Regions from separate parts of the Bradyrhizobium oligotrophicum S58 genome, predicted to be linked through region 1. Evidence: riboswitches for the same ligand, from Rfam matches in the RefSeq annotation. Region 1 holds a riboswitch; the other holds the start of a gene.
The links. A riboswitch is a leader RNA that binds a small molecule or an ion and turns the genes downstream of it on or off. The one in region 1 is predicted to bind cobalamin.
Positions count from the first base shown of each region.

Region 2: linked by a shared signal. The riboswitch ahead of S58_RS13640 (DUF1636 domain-containing protein) and the one ahead of S58_RS10045 (TonB-dependent receptor plug domain-containing protein) in region 1 are both predicted to bind cobalamin.

Region 1 covers NC_020453.1:2,349,655-2,354,663, reverse strand. The annotation lists gene S58_RS10065 (hypothetical protein) at 1-108, opposite strand, end outside; gene S58_RS10060 (histidine phosphatase family protein) at 105-680, opposite strand; gene S58_RS10055 (CbtA family protein) at 702-1,472, opposite strand; gene S58_RS10050 (CbtB domain-containing protein) at 1,555-1,764, opposite strand; cobalamin riboswitch at 1,982-2,197, shown strand; gene S58_RS10045 (TonB-dependent receptor plug domain-containing protein) at 2,310-4,367, shown strand; gene S58_RS10040 (hypothetical protein) at 4,443-5,009, shown strand, end outside.
Region 2 covers NC_020453.1:3,130,314-3,135,322, reverse strand. The annotation lists gene cobN (cobaltochelatase subunit CobN) at 1-1,301, opposite strand, end outside; gene cobW (cobalamin biosynthesis protein CobW) at 1,322-2,359, opposite strand; gene S58_RS13640 (DUF1636 domain-containing protein) at 2,386-2,775, opposite strand; cobalamin riboswitch at 2,950-3,142, opposite strand; gene cobU (bifunctional adenosylcobinamide kinase/adenosylcobinamide-phosphate guanylyltransferase) at 3,176-3,712, shown strand; gene cobO (cob(I)yrinic acid a,c-diamide adenosyltransferase) at 3,729-4,337, shown strand; gene S58_RS13625 (cobyric acid synthase) at 4,342-5,009, shown strand, end outside.

The sequences.
Region 1 (5,009 bases):
CGGATGGTGCGCATGGGCTGGCGCTGAGGCTGCGAAGATCGCGGCCGCGACGATGAGACCGTTTCTCCAACGGCGAGCGATGACACACCGTTCGCTGCGCGCCGTCATCGGTCGTCCTTCAACGGGACCAGGGCTGCGAGCGTCCAACGCCCGCCGACGCCCGAGAGCCTTGTTCGCGTCAGCGGCGCGACGTCGATGCGCCCGAAGGCCTCGGGGCCGGCGCCGAGCGCATGCGCAATCGCAGCACGAATGACCAGCGCGTGCGTGACCGCAAGGACCGCGCCATCGACGGCGAGCAGGCCCTCCATCCACGCGCGGGCGCGCGTCATCACGTCCATGAAGGACTCGCCGCCATGCGGAGCCGCGCGCGGATTCTGCAGCCATTCGGCAACGGCCTCCGGCGCCTGCGCCTGGACCTCCGCGAGCGATCGTCCCGCCCAGCGGCCGAAATCGCAGTCGCGCAGCGCAGGCTCGGGCTTGGCGTCGAGGGCCAAGCCTTCGGCAGTCTCAGCGGCGCAACGGGCCGGGCTGCGCAGGACGACCTCACAGGACGGCAGCCGGCCGGCCAGCCGGGCGAGGCTGTCTCGTCCGCGCGGATCGAGCGGCTCATCGGCAGCGAAGGCAACGGCAGCCGTCGATGCCGTCGCGGCCGCGCAGATCAGATGCAGGCGCGTCGTCATGCCTGCCGATACCGGCGCCATTCAAGCGCGCGCGCCATGCTGCGCCATCTGGCGCTCAGCGAGGGCGCCGAACAGCAGCCCGAGCGTCGCCCACATGATCGCCTGTCCGCCGAAAGACGCAATACGGAACTGCCAGAGCACGGCGGCCGGAAAACCTTCAGGCACCTCGTCCACGACCGGCAGCGCGAAGCCTATGCCGGTCATGACGACGACATAGACGCCTGCGGCAATCAAGGCCGCATTCCAGGCGCCGAGCCGCGACAGCAGGCGGAGGCGCAACATGCCGGCGGCGATCATCGCGGCGAGCGAGATCAGGAGCATCGCGAAATACAGGCTGGTCCGCATCCCGATCGTCTCGGCCAGGCCGACGGACGGCGGATTGGCCGGGTATTTGAGCATGGGCGTCACATAGACGGCGACGAAGCCGGCCGCGGCGAGCAAGGCGGAGGTCGCCCGCGGACCGAGATCGGCCATGCGGCCGAAGGCGAGTGCGAAGGCCAGGGCAAACAGCCCGCCGAACGCCGTGCTGTAGACGGCAACGCCGGTCAATAGTCCAACACCGGCCTGGATAGCCCGGCTGACCAGCTCAGGCTCGGCCTCCGCGACTGGCGCGGGCCGGCCCTTGGCCGCGGCCTCTTCCGCCGCGGCTTTGGCCTTCGCCTCATCAAGCACCGTCTCGAAGGCAATCGCGCGCGCGACAGATGATTCGCCAGCCAGCCTGAGAAAGCCGAAGGAGAGCAGCGCGGCGACCAGGCCGGCCAGCATTCCGCGCAGGAGCAGTCGCCCCGTCATCGATCGTCTCTTACAGATGCGCTGCTCTCGCCGTCACGAGCGGCGTGCGACAGCGCCGCTTCGACGTGCCGATGCTGGCCGTTCAGTGACAGGGGAACCCGAGCAGATGCCGTCCGTCATGGACGAACTCGTGGACATATGCGCTGTTGAACAGCGCAGCCGCGCCCTCCTCGACGCCGACGAAATAGATGCCCAAAGCGAGCATCAGGCCGCCGAAGATCGCCCACGGCAGAATCTCGCGCACGGGAATGGCTGTGGGCAGAGTGACCGGAAGGGACGTCGCTGTTGCCACGATGAGGCTCCTTGATTGCAAGTCCTGCTCGCCGAGGCCGCGCCACACGGCGCGCCAACGCGAAGACGGTGTCTGGTAACATTATAACCGCGATCTCCCACGAACCGAAAGTCGAAAGTGCATCGCATCCTCGACGAGACCGGCGTGGTGCTTCGGCAACAATCCCCGCCGGTCGTGGGAAAACCCGAGGGATCGATTGACTCCGGCTCCGGCCGGCTTCTACGCTTATCGCGACGGTGCCCCCGACCGGGGCTCAAAAGGGAATGCGGTGACGGACGGATCCCACCCGGGACCATCCGAAAGCCGCAGCTGCCCCCGCAACTGTAAGCGGCGAATCTCGCGTCATAGGCCACTGGGAAATCTCGGTCCCGGGAAGGCGGCGTGGAGGTGATGACCCGCGAGCCAGGAGACCTGCCGTCAGCCGTGGTCACACGCGAAGATGCCGGTCGGGGAGTTATTGGCATCGTTTTCACGCCGTGCATGAAGATGCCGGCATGAGGCCTCGTTCGCGGTGACGTGCCACTGACGTCATGCCGAGGTCACTCGTGTCTCCCGTTCCCTATGCCAGGCGCCATCGCGCCGTTCTGTCGTCGTTCTGCGTCCTCTCGTCGGTTGCGCTGCTCGGTCCTTGCCCGGCCATCGCGCAGCAATCCGCCTCGCCCAATCTGCTGCCTCCGGTCGAGGTCGACCTGCCGCGCAGCAGGCCGTCAGCTCCGAAGCCAGCCGGGGCGCGCGAGCCTCAGGCCCGCACCGCCGCGCGACCGCCGATTCCGGCTACACCGGCCAGCACGCCCGTCGTGGTCAGCCCGACCGGCATCGTCACGCCGGCCGCCAATGTCGCCAGTGCGATCACGGTGGTGACTGACAAGGACATCGCGACCCAGCAATTCCGCAGCGTGCCGGAGATCCTGAGCACCATTCCCGGGCTGAACGTCGTCCAGGCCGGCGGTCCGGGCGGCCAGACCAACGTCTTCATGCGTGGCACCAACGCCAACCACACCAAGCTGCTGATCGACGGCATCGATGTCGGGGACGTCACCAACAGCAACGGCGCGTTCGATTTCGCCCATTTGCTCGCCGCTGACATCCAGCAGTTCGAGGTGCTGCGCGGACCACAGAGCGGGCTCTATGGTTCGGACGCGATCGGCGGCGTCATCTCGGTGATCACGCGCAAGGGCGACGGCCCGGCGCGGGCGACCGCCTCGCTCGAGAGCGGATCGTTCAAGACCTTCAACCAGAGCGCGGGACTGAGCGGCTCGAAGGACAATGTCAACTACGCGGTCAATGTCGCGCATCTGCACGCCGGCGACGTGCCGGTGACGCCGTGGCAACTGCTGCCGGCAGGACAGAAGGCGATCGGCAACGCCTACGACAATGTCACCGCCTCGACCAAGCTCGGCGTCGACCTCAACGACGCCTGGACGCTGAACTCGGTGGTCCGCTACACCGATGCGACCCTGCTGTTCACCGGCGACAGCGGCTTTCCGAGCTTTCCCGACGCCATCAGGAGCAACCACACCGTCCATCAGCTGGCCACGCGCGAGGAAGCCGTGTGGTCGCTGCTCGGGGGCCGCATCAGGAACTATTTTGGCGTCAACTACGTCAACGACTGGTCATCCGATTTGACCGCCGGCAATCCCGTGGCGGCGGTCGCGACGGGCGAGCGCATCAAATATGACTGGCACGCGGTGACCGAGCTCGCGCCGCGCAACAATCTGGTCGTCGGCCTGGAGCAGCAGACCGAGCGGCTGACAACCACGGATCTCTCGGCCGAGAACGGCAACAAGGCCGGCTTCATCGAGCTGCAGACGGAGTTTGCGGAGCGCTGGTTCGTGGTCGCGAGCCTGCGCAACGACGTCAACGATCAGTTCGGCGCGCATGGGACTTATCGGATTGCACCTGCGGTGATCCTGCCGGTCACCGAGACCAAGCTGAAGGCGAGCTACGGCACCGGCTTCAAGGCGCCGACCTTGAGCCAGCTGCACCGGGATTTTCCAGCGTTCAACTTCTTCGCCAATCCCAACCTGAAGCCGGAGGAGAGCACAGGCTACGATGCCGGCTTCGAGCAGCCGCTGTTCGAGGGTCGCGTCCGCTTCGGTTCGACCTACTTCCACAACAGCATCACCAATTTGATCGACTTCAACGCCACCTTCACCTCCAATGCGAATGTCGGGCTGGCGACGACCGAGGGCAGCGAAAGCTTCGTGGCGGCTAAGCTCACGGATCGCATCTCGCTGCGCGCGGACTACACGTTCACCCGCGCGATCGACGCGACCACCGGCCAGCAGCTGCTGCGCCGTCCCAGGGAGAAATGGAGCGCGACCGCAGTCTGGACGCCGCTCGATGCGCTGACCGTATCGGCCACCGTGCTGCGCCTCGGCAACTGGCTCGACGTCAGTCGCGACGGCATGACCACGGGGCTCACTGCGCCCGGCACCACGGTCGTGAACCTGCGCGGCGACTACGCGGTCTCCGATCAGGTCAAGCTGTTCGGCCGGATCGATAACCTGTTCAACCGCCACTACCAGAACCCGACCGGCTTCCTGGCGCCGGGCCTTGGCGTGTTCGGCGGCATCCGGGTCGCGAGCTACGGAGTGCAGTGACGGCGCCGACAGAAATTCCGGCGGCTGACAGAAGCTGCCGAAATGGACTACAATCGCAACAGAAGGAGACGTTCCATGGCTCTCGACATCCTCACGCCCTCCCGCTCCGAAGCTCGCCTCGCGCCCGTTCCGCAGCGGCATGCCGCCGCGTTCTGCTTCGCGCTGCTGACCTCGGCCTGCGCGCTGGCCAGCTTCGTGTTCGCCTGCGCGACGCCGTTCGCAGCTTTCGCAGTGGTTGCAGCCGCGATGCTGCCGCTGCGCACGGCACTGCCGGCGGTGCTCGGCGCCTGGCTCGTCAACCAGGGCATCGGCTTCGGCGCCCTGCACTATCCGGTCGATCCCACCACGCTGGCCTGGGGCGCCGTGATCGGCGTCGCGGCGCTCGGCGCCACGATCGTCGCACGCATCGCGCTGGCGGCCTTGCGCACAGCGCCAGCGCCGGTCGCGTTTGCCGTCACGCTCATCGGCGCCTACGCCGCCTATGAGCTCGTGCTGCTCGCCGCCACGGCCATGCTCGGCGGCGCCGCGAGCTTCACGCTCGCGATCGTCGCACGGCTCGGCCTGACCAGCGCCGCCTGGTTGGTCGGCCTGGTCGCCGTCAGCGAGATCGTCCGTCTACTCACGCCGCCGGCCTCGCGCCGG
Region 2 (5,009 bases), 780 kb from region 1:
TCGCCGCGCAGCAGCGCTTCGACATCTCCGGCGGCGGGAGCTGCGTCGCCGAGATCGTACCCCGCCTCCGCCAGCAGCCGCGCAATGCCAGCCGCGCTTTCGCTGGTGTCGAGTCCGACGGCATAGCCGCGGCGGCCGCCGCGCGCCGGATAATCCGACAATATCAGCGCAACGCGGCGCTCACTCGCAGGCAGCACCCGCAATTGCGCCCATCGCGCCGCGAGCCGCGCGACATATGATATGCGATCGGGCTGCGGCACATAGCGCACGGCGCCGAACTGCAAGCGGTCATCCACCGCGGCCTCGCCCTTGAACGCGATCGGGCGCGCCAGCAGCCGGCCGTCGAGCTCGGGCAGCACGACATTCATAGCGAGATCGGTCGGCGACAACCCGCGCAGCGAGGACGCCCACGCCTCTTCGCTGCTCTGCGCCTGCACGATCTGCAGAACCGGCGCATCGGCGACATCCAGGACGGTGGTGCCATCATCGCGCAACGCCGAGAACGCAGTGGCATTCAGGATGACCGCGGGACGCCGCTGCGCGATCAAGCGCGCCAGCGGCTGGACGATGCTGGGATCCTTCAGGCTGGTCACCGCGACCGCGACGGCGGCAACCCCCTCGCGCTCCAGCGCCCGCATCAGCTCGGCGATGCCCGCCGTGTCGGCGGCCAGCAGACTGGCGCGATAGAACACGATCAGCGCGGTCCGCCGTCCATCCTCGGTCCAACAAAGATCGTCGATGGCGACAGCACCGCAGTCCGGCACGAAGCCGACGATCGACCCGATGGCGACCGGCTCGGCGAATTGCGTGTCACGGCCGAGCAGCGTGGCGAGATAGCGCAGCGCCTCGCGCGCATTGCCGACGCCGCCCTCGTGCAGGTAGCCGTAGAGCCGCGACGTTGCGTCTTGCGGCAAGGTCGAGAGCTCATCGAGCCTGTCATCGGCGCGGTCATCGCCTGGCAACGCTGCAAACACGATGTTGCGGCTGCGGCAGGCTGAGGCGATGCGTTCCAGCCCGTAGCGCCAATAGTCGAGCCCGCCGAGGCAGCGCACGACGACCGCGCGCGCGCCGAGCACGACCTTGTCGATGTAGAGATCGACCGACATCGGATGCTTCAGCCGCTTCAGGCTTGCGAGGCGCAAGCTCGGCAGCTCGGTCGAAGATGCGGTCCAGGCCTCCGCGAGCGCCGACAGATCGCTATCGGAGAACGACAGCAGGACGATCTCGGCCGGCGACTGCGCGAGATCGACGGCCTGTTCGAGGTCGTCGAGATCAGCGCCGGATGTCGCCAGGAGGTGCATCGCCCTTGACCTCCCTTGGCCTATCCCGTGATCAGGCTCTGGATCGCGGCCGCATCGAGGCCGCGCTCGCCGATCACCACCAGCCGTCCCTGCCGCGATTCGCCTGCGCGCCACGGGCGCTCGAACTGGTGCTGGATGCGGCTGCCGACGGCCTGAACCAGCAGGCGCAGCGGCTTTCCCGCGATCTCGACGAAGCCCTTCACCCGCAGCACGTCGTGCGCATCGACGGCCGCAGCGATTCGTTCGACGAGCGCATCCGGCGAGGCCTGCGCTGGCACGTCGAGCACGAAACTCTCGAAATCGTCGTGATCGTGCTCGGCCTCGTTGTCGTGATGCGAGGGGCGCGCCGCGAGATCGCCTTCCGCCGCGGCACCGAGTCCGAGCAGCACCGATGCGGACAGCTTGCCGTGCTCCGTCGCGATCACCTTGACGGCGCGCTGCACCTTCGCCGCGATCTCGGCGGCGACATTCTTGCGCTGCTCCTCGCTCATCAGGTCGCTCTTGTTCATGACGACGAGGTCGGCGCACAGCAGCTGGTCTTCGTAGACCTCCTCGAGCGGATTGTCGTGATCGAGCGAAGCATCGCTGGCGCGTTGCGCAGCGAGCGCCTCGGGATCATCGGCGAAGCGGCCAGCAACCACAGCCGGGCCATCCACGACTGCGACGACACCATCGACGGTGACGCGCGTCGCGATCTCCGGCCAGTTGAAGGCCTGCACGAGTGGCTTCGGCAGCGCCAGCCCCGAGGTCTCGATCACGATGTGCTCGGGCGGCTCCTTCTGATCGAGCAGACTCCGGAGTGCGGGCACGAAATCATCGGCCACGGTGCAGCACAGGCAGCCGTTGGACAGCTCGACGATGCGATCCTCCGGACAATCCGGCACGCCGCATCCTTTCAAGATGTCGCCGTCGATGCCGACATCGCCGAACTCGTTGACGATGATCGCGAGGCGCCGTCCGTTGGCGGTCTCGATCAGGTTGCGCACCAGCGTGGTCTTGCCGGCTCCGAGGAAACCGGTGACGATGGTGCAGGGCGTCTTGGCGAACGATTTCGTCATGGCAGCGATGCCTCTCGTATCGGGCTTCAAGCGAGCGTTGCCGGAACGCGCGCGATGGTGTTCTTCCTGATGTATTCGGGACGTTCCCGCCACGCCGGCAGGCCCGCTTCGTGCTGCTGATGCAGCCGCGCGAAGGCCAGCACGTCCTGAGCGTGCACGTCCGGATCGAGCGCGCCGAGCACATAGGTCCACTTGCCGGGCGCGGTCACCGCAACCGTGCAGGCGCGATTGCAGTTCGACAGGCATTCGACCGGAACGACCGCAAGAGACGGCCGCAGCTCCGATGGCACCGCTTCGATCGCCGCGAGCAGCCGGGCTCCGGCCCGCGGCTGATCATCCGACGTGTTTTCGCCGGCTTGCGCGCGACAGGTGATGCAGACGAACAATGTCGTCTCGTTCTTCGCTGATACCGACATCCGTCAGACGATCACGCCGCGGGCTTTGATGAACCTGGAAGGGCTGCAGAGCATGGCCGTCTCCGTCGCTTCCGGACCCTGGGAGGGTTCCGTAAAATGCGCTGCATCCGACGGCATCCCACCCATCCCGGCGGGATCAGAACCAGCATCGCGACTCCCCGCGCGACGGGTCGGCCAACAGCAATCTCGACGGCAGGTCTCCTGGCTTTCGGGTCGCTGCATGGGGCCACCTTCCCGGTTTCCCAGTGGTGTCTTGGCCTCACACTCGCCGATTACAGTTGCGGGGGCAGCCACGGCCTTGGGTCAAGAACCCGCACCGTGTTCCCTAAATCTCTCCTTTCGGAGAACCGTCATCTGTTAGATACGGGTCGAGTCCAAGCCCGTCAATCGGAATCGTCCCATGGCCCCTGCCCCGCCGCATCCCGCCCTGCCGCGCCTGACGCTGGTGCTCGGCGGCGCGCGCTCGGGCAAGAGCCGCCATGCCGAGGCCCTCGTCACCGCCCTTCCTCCGCCCTGGACCTATGTTGCCACGGCGCAGCCGTTCGACGCCGAAATGACCGACCGGATCGCCCAGCACAAGGCGCGCCGCGCCGAGGGATGGCGGACGCTGGAGACGACGCATGATCTCGCCGGCCTCGTCCGGACAAGTGGAGATTCGGACACGCCGATGCTGATCGATTGCCTGACGCTCTGGCTCAGCAATGTGATGCTCGCCGACATGGACGTTCCGGCCAGATGTGCCGAGCTGATCGATGCGCTCGGGAGCGCGCATGGCCCCATCGTCGCCGTGTCCAATGAAGTCGGACTGGGGATCGTGCCCGACAACGCGCTCGCGCGCGCCTTTCGCGATGCGCAGGGGCGACTGAACCAGAACGTCGCGGCCTTGGCGGATCGCGTGATCCTGATGGCGGCAGGACTGCCGCTGACGTTGAAGTAACGAGGAGAAGATGCCGATGACCGAGAGCGCCGACGATTCACGCCACAAGGCGAAGATGGAGAACCGCAAGGCGGTTCAGGATGCCGAGGTCGCCTCGAAGACCGTCGAGAAGGGCCTGCTGATCGTTCACACCGGCAAGGGCAAGGGCAAATCGACCGCAGCGTGGGGCCTGATGCTGCGCGCCATCGGCCGCGGCTTTCGCATCGGCGTCGTGCAGTTCGGCAAGGGTGCGTGGGAGACCGGCGAGCGCAAGGCGATCGAGACGTTCGGTGATCAGGTCTCCTGGCACACACTCGGCGAGGGCTTTACGTGGGAAACGCAGGATCGTGCGCGCGACGTCGCCGCGGCCGAGCGCGCCTGGGCCAAGGCAAAGGAGCTGATGGCGGATCCGTCGATCCGGCTCTTGGTCCTCGATGAGCTCAACATCGCGCTGCGCTACGATCACCTTGATATCGCCGACGTCGTCGCCACGCTCGCAGGGCGGCGTCCCGACCTGCACGTCGTCGTCACCGGCCGCAACGCCAAGCCGGAGCTGATCGAGGCCGCCGATCTCGTCACCGAGATGAACCTCGTGAAGCATCATTTCGCGGCCGGTGTGAAGGCGCAGGAAGGCATCGAGTACTAGGCTCATGAGCGCGCGCGCCATCATGTTCCAGGGCACCGGCTCCGACGTCGGCAAATCGCTGGTCGTCGCAGGGCTCGCGCGTGCGCTGACATTGCGCGGCCTGAAGGTGGCGCCGTTCAAGCCGCAGAACATGTCGAACAACGCCGCCGTCACCACGGATGGCGGCGAGATCGGCCGCGCCCAGGCGCTGCAGGCGCGCGCGGCGCGGCGGCCGATGACGGTGCACATGAACCCGGTGCTGCTGAAGCCGCAAAGCGAGATCGGGTCGCAGGTCGTGGTGCAGGGCCGCGTCATCGGCAACGCCAAGGCGTCCGCCTATCAGGCGATGAAGCCGCAATTGATGAATGCCGTGCTCGACAGTTTTCATCATCTGGCTGCTGATGCCGACATCGTGCTGGTCGAAGGCGCGGGCTCCGCCTCCGAGATCAATCTGCGCGCCGGCGACATCGCCAACATGGGTTTTGCGCAGGCGACGCAGATTCCGGTGGTGTTGATCGGCGACATCGACCGCGGCGGCGTCATTGCGAGCCTGGTCGGCACCAAGGCGGTGCTCGCGCCCGAGGATGCCGCGCGCATCGCAGGTTTCCTCGTCAACAAGTTTCGGGGCGATCCCGCCTTGTTCGCGTCGGGCATGAACGAGATTGCGGAGCGAACGAGCTGGACATCGCTCGG